Regions from separate parts of the Marinobacter sp. MDS2 genome, predicted to be linked through region 2. Evidence: riboswitches for the same ligand, from Rfam matches in the RefSeq annotation. Region 2 holds a riboswitch; the other holds the start of a gene.
What was found. A riboswitch is a leader RNA that binds a small molecule or an ion and turns the genes downstream of it on or off. The one in region 2 is predicted to bind cobalamin.
Positions count from the first base shown of each region.

Region 1: another riboswitch for cobalamin. It lies ahead of Q9245_RS08615 (ribonucleoside-diphosphate reductase subunit alpha); the one in region 2 lies ahead of Q9245_RS09630 (TonB-dependent receptor domain-containing protein).

Region 1 covers NZ_JAVAJF010000001.1:1,818,478-1,821,603, reverse strand. Annotated here, with positions in the region: gene nhaB (sodium/proton antiporter NhaB) at 1-66, shown strand, start outside; gene Q9245_RS08620 (ABC transporter substrate-binding protein) at 149-976, shown strand; cobalamin riboswitch at 1,020-1,253, shown strand; gene Q9245_RS08615 (ribonucleoside-diphosphate reductase subunit alpha) at 1,428-3,126, shown strand, end outside.
Region 2 covers NZ_JAVAJF010000001.1:2,052,935-2,056,060, reverse strand. Annotated here, with positions in the region: gene Q9245_RS09635 (cobalamin-binding protein) at 1-78, opposite strand, end outside; gene Q9245_RS09630 (TonB-dependent receptor domain-containing protein) at 107-1,915, opposite strand; cobalamin riboswitch at 2,071-2,275, opposite strand; gene cobD (threonine-phosphate decarboxylase CobD) at 2,323-3,126, opposite strand, start outside.

The DNA.
Region 1 (3,126 bases), 230 kb from region 2:
ATGGCCTTCCCTTACACATTGGTGATGGGCGGCGTCGGCTTGTATATGGTCACTCACGCTTTCTGAACCAGTGTGAGTATTGCGTTGCACAGACAATCCTGTGATCTGTTACTCTTCTCTATCGCTAAAGAGATTCCAGAGAGTTGTTATGCGCCTTAGCCTTCTCATACCCAGAGCTATGCACCGCTTCATCGTTGTGTTGTTGAGCGGGCTTTGGCTCACAGGGGTTGTGGGTACTGTGCACGCAGAAAATATCCAGCACACCGAGCCAGCCACCCGCACCCTGCGAGTGGCTTACATGGAGTTCCCTCCGGTTACCTATCAGAACGCGGAGGGTGAGCCGGAAGGCGCGATGCTGGATGTAACCCGCAAGGTGGCCCGTGAGGCGGGCTATGAGCTGGATTTCCTGTATCTTCCCGTTAGTCGCGCATACCTCTATCTGAAAAAGGGCAGCATCGATTTCGCGCTGGGTTTGACCAACGTGCCTGCACTGCAGGATGCCGTGATCGACAGCGAGATCAATCTGGTGTCTGTTGTACTGAGTGCCTGGTACCGCGAAGACCAAGCGCCGATTACGCACATAGACGATTTTCGCGACCAGGTGGTGATACTGATCAACGGGTTCACCTATGGCGGCCTTCGGTCATGGCTGGAACAGCAGGGCGACATCCGGATTACCAACGCACCGAGCCACCGCTCGGCTATTGATATGCTCAAGCGTGGCCGAGGGGACTACCTGCTGGATTACCGTGATCCGGTGCGAGAAGAATTAACGGATTTTTCGGATGCGATACTCCGGGAAACCGAACTCCGAACCCGAAAAGGGGCCTGGTTGTTCTCAGCCGCCACACCCTGGGCGAAAACCCTTCGGGCAGAGTTCGACGCTGCCTACCACCGATTGGCGGAACGAGGTGAGTTACCGCCGGCCGACACCCGTGATAAATCCATTCTGTTACCGGGCTTTCCGGCCCTCTGAGCGGCAATCCTGCGCTGATCTTGTTTCTCTATGAGTTCGTGTATATAGTTGTGGTGTCTCTGGCTAGCTACCAGATGTTGTGTTTTGAGCGAATTTCAAACACTTCGATCAAAAGGTAGCCGGGAATCCGGTGAGAATCCGGAACTGACGCGCAGCGGTATTGGGGAACGAGCGTGGCATAACGACACTGGCAACCGCCGGGAAGTCGCCACACAAGGCCGAACCACAAGGTTCACGCCCCTGAGTCCGAAGACCTGCCAGAGACGTGTTGTTTTCTATCGCCACGAAGAAAACAGCTCGACTGCACCTTCGCGACTCAGGCGCCTGCATTTTGGCACCCTAAGGTGAGCAGCAACGAACATGGCACAGCGACAGCCCGCTCGGGTTGATGCTTTGTTCGTCCTGCGTACGCGAAGGTTATAGAACCCACGCGTATTCAGGAGATAACGGTATGTCTGCTACAGCCCTGGCCGAACCGCGGCCCACCTCACCGTCCGACACAGAAGCCCTGCAGGTTATCAAGCGCAACGGCAATCTGGTCAGTTTTACCCCGTCTAAAATCAGCGTAGCCGTTACCAAAGCCTTCCTGGCGGTTGAAGGCGATCAAGCCGCCGGATCTGCCCGAATTAACGATGCCGTCCACCGCGTAACCGAACAGGTTGTGCAGGCCATCAGTCGCCGCCTGAAAGCCGGTGGCCGGGTACACATTGAAGACATCCAGGATCAGGTAGAACTGGCCCTGATGCGCGCCGAAGAACAAAAAGTGGCCCGCGCCTACGTACTCTACCGTGAAGAACACGCCCGTGAGCGCGCCCAGCACGAACCCGTAGAAGCGCACCCTCATCTCACCGTAAAACAAGCCAGTGGCCGTACCGTACCCTTGGACTTAGGCCTGATGAAACGCCAAGTCGAGCAGGCTTCTCAAGGGCTGGAAGGCATTGAAGGCGATTCGTTGGTGGAAGAGGCCATCCGCAACCTCTACAACGGAATCGACGAAGCCGAGGTACTGAGCGCCCTGATTATGACCGCTCGTGGCCGTATCGAGCGTGAGCCCGACTACAGCGCCGTGACTGCCCGTTTGCTGCTGGAACAACTGCGCCTTGAAAGCGTGACCGCTCTGAATCTCGACACCAGCCTGAGCCTTGCGGAGGTTTATCCACAGGCCCTGAGCGCCTTTATTCACGCCGGCATTCGTTACGAACTGCTGGACGAAGCCATGGCCGCGTTTGACCTGGAACAGCTGGGCGCGGCGATCAAGCCCGAGCGCGACCAACAGTTTGGTTTCCTCGGCCTGCAAACCCTGTACGACCGTTACTTCCTGCACTGGAAAGAAGACCGCCTGGAACTACCACAGGTATTCTTCATGCGTGTGGCCATGGGTTTGGCGCTGCGTGAAGACGACCCCAACAGCCGCGCCATCGAGTTCTACAATCTTTTGTCGTCGTTCGACTACATGGCCTCCACGCCCACGCTGTTTAACAGCGGAACTCGCCATTCCCAGCTTTCGTCCTGCTACCTCACCACCGTGGGCGACGATCTGGAAGACATCTACGGCGCGATTCGCGACAACGCCATGCTCTCGAAATGGGCTGGCGGTTTGGGTAACGACTGGACACCCGTGCGCGCATTGGGCTCCCGCATCAAAGGCACCAACGGCCAAAGCCAGGGCGTGGTGCCGTTCCTGAAAGTGGTGAACGACACCGCCGTCGCCGTAAACCAGGGCGGCAAGCGCAAAGGCGCGGTGTGTGCCTATCTTGAAAGCTGGCACCTGGACATCGAAGAGTTTCTGGAACTGCGTAAAAACACCGGTGACGAACGCCGCCGTACCCACGACATGAACACCGCCAACTGGGTGCCGGACTTGCTGATTGAACGCATGCGCCAAGACCGCGACTGGACTCTGTTCAGCCCCAGCGACGTGCCCGATTTGCACGACCTGTACGGAAACGAATTCCGCGAGCGCTACGAGCATTACGAAGCACTGGCCGCGGAAGGCAAAATCGAGCTGTTCAAAACCATCCCGGCCAAACAGCTGTGGCGCAAAATGCTGACCGTACTGTTTGAAACCGGCCACCCGTGGATCACTTTCAAAGACCCCTGCAACTTGCGCTCGCCGCAGCAGCACAAGGGCGTAGTCCACAGCTCCAACC
Region 2 (3,126 bases):
GCAAACTGGGGCAGCCAATCCCGGAAGTGCCAGCAGCATCCAGCCCAACATCACGGCTATCGCTTTCAGCTTTATCACTGGCATATCCCCGGCGTTGTCAGATTATTTATCGAATGTCATAACGGACGGTCAGCATGGCTGTGCGGCCTGCAGCAATATAATCCAAATCTTGTGAGCTGGAATATCGAGCAGTGCTGTATTCTTTATCCAGAACGTTAGCCACTGTTAGGCGCGTTGACCAGTCCTTGGCAAAACGCCAGCCGGCTCGCAAGTCCAGCGTGACAAAACCCGACAACCGATCATCATTACTGGCATCGTCGTACCGATAACCTTCCGCAACCACCGTTCCGCCAAAGTTCCAGGTTCCGATGTCCTTGCTCAAGTCGAGTCGCAAGGTTTTGCCACTGCGACGCTGAAGACGGTTGCCAGTTTCCCGGTTTTCAGGATCAAGCAAAGTCAAAGCGGCATCACCGCGCCATCCGTCGCGCTCAAAGCCTGCACCAAATTCCACACCACGAATCCGGGCTTCGTTGACGTTCATCGGTGTCCACATACCACTGGGCGTAGGTGCCCATGCAATCAGATTGTCTACATCAAGCTGGAACAATGCGGTATCCCAGAACCAATACTGGTAGTGTCCACTGAAACCAACTTCGAAAGTCGCTGATTCTTCTGCCTTAAGATCCGGGTTGGCACCCGGAAAATACAAATCATTGAATGTCGGGGCGCGGAAAGCGGTACCGTAGCTCACCCGGACACGGTGAGAACGATCGAAGGCGTGCCCCAAGGCAACACTGCCGGTCTCGTTCTTGCCGTAAGCCTCGTTATCATCCCCTCGCAAGCTCAGCATCAGATCGGTTGGCCCGAAATTCAAACGCAGCTGCGTATAAAGTGCCAAATTAGATCGGCTAGTCTCGGCATAATCTGTCGTGCCGCCCACTTCATCATTCATCAATTCAGTACCAACAACCAACTCGTGAACATTCCAAGTAAACGTGTTGTCCCAGCGAGCTGCACGGGATCGTGTGTCAAAAGTGCTGCTGAAGGTAGGTGTCACATTATCGGTTTCGTCACGAGACTCGGAAAACTGCAACGACTGACGCCAGTGGTCACTCACCGGAGTTTCCAGCCCAAAGCCAATGGTTCGGAGCATATAATCGATGTTGCCACCTTCGTACTCAGTATTACCTTCGCTCTGAACTACAACCAGACTGGCTTCGCCGCCAGATTCTAATTCGTGGACAATTCGCCCAACTCCCGCGGTGTTTCGGAAACCTCGATCTTCACCATCCGTGATCACCGCCGTACCATCGGTTTCCTTATGAAGGCCACTTAAGCTAAAGCGTGTGTTTCCTGCGCTAGCGGCCACACCGGCGCTTCCTTTTTGCGTATTGAAGTTGCCTGCACCGAGCTCTACCCATCCAGCCGGTGTCTCCTCCGGATCAAGCGTAAACGCCTGAATCACGCCACCTACGGCGTCGGAGCCGTAAAGCGAACTCTTTGCCCCACGAACAATTTCGACACGCTCAACGAGTTCGGCAGGGAAATACTGCCAGGAGGGACCGCCAGAGGTGGCTGAACGCAGACGCACGCCATCCACTAAAAACAGGGTTGAATCATTCGCGGTGCCACGTGTGTACACGCTCGTGGTTTTCCCGAACGATCCATTGCCTGTCACGTTAATGCCCGGCTGACCACGCAGAAGTTCAGCAAAATCGGACGGATTTTGCTGGCGAATAGCGTCTTGATCGATCACGGTGACTGACGACAGGCTTTCGCCCGCTGTCAGCGGACCGAGGGTCGCTGTGACTACGATCGGCTCAAGAGTGGAGCTATCAGTTTGTCGGTCAGCCGCAGTGGCCGGAAACGCCAGGGGCAACAAAAGTAACGCCGGAATGGCCTTCGAAGGGGTCATATCATCACTCACAGTTCACCGCACGCACCCGCGCGGTCGGTCTTGGTTACTGCGAAGGACAATTAAGGTGATCGGACGGGGGTGGAGGGCGTGGAGTTCTGATGAGCCGGATCACCCACCGCCGTCGCCCTCCGCAACGTCTGGTGTACGGAGTTGTGGAACTCCGTCTTTCAGGCCGGTCTCCGGACTTTCAGGTGGAGACTGTGCTCCGGAGCAATCACCTTCCCATGCCTATGACACAGTGGCGTAACGGATTGCTATTAACCTGATTACCGTTGCGGGGGCAGTACTGGACTCTCACCAGCTTCCCGTTTCACTCTATGGATTCATCCGACTATCGCCAGTCTGAAATGAAAATGCAGAGCACCTGAAATCGCGGGCAAGACTACCAACCGGGGTGAGGGTGGTCAATGACATATATGAATTCCCGACAGAGCGTCAGCCAGGCGCCGCCAGCTGGCCTCATCGGCGGGCAAACCAAAGCGCAAAGCCTCGGGAGTATCGAAGCACCGCACCAGAATTCCGCACTGGGCGAGCCGGTCTGCGATTCCCGCTGCCTGCGGGTGTCTTACCGTCTGAAACAACAACGCACCGGAAGGGTGGCCCAGACCGTGTTGTTCAAGCAAAGCGAACAATCTGACAGATGCTTCTTTTTGCTTGATCAATGCTTCAGCTTGCCAGTTCTCGTCTTGCAAAACCCGCTTCATCAGATATCGCGCAGGGCCGCTTATAGGCCAAGGCCCGAGTTCGTGGTTGACGTGTTTTGCCAGCTCACGCTCTAACAGCGCCGCGCCGGCGCGAATTCCGGCCAAACCGAAAAACTTGCCTAACGACCTCAGTATGATGAGATTGGCTGCGCCCGCCCATGGGTCGAGCGTATGGTCGGGAAGCCCTTCGATGAACGCCTCATCCACCACCAACCAGCCACCGCGCCGCGCTAGCCGTTGCCGCCATGCCAATAATCGCTCGGGCGATAACACCTGCCCGGTCGGATTGTTCGGGTTAATCCAAACCACCACATCCACCGAATCCAGCCAGCTCAGATCATCCGCCAGCGCTTGTTGCGCTGAAATACCCACCACATCAAAACCCGCCCGCTGCCAGGCATGGCCATGCTCCCGGTAACCCGGCATGGGCACCGCCACCCGGCCAAGCCCGTGCAAGCGCTTGCGAACGGCCGGTAATGCCATGATGGCTTGCTGGCTACCCGC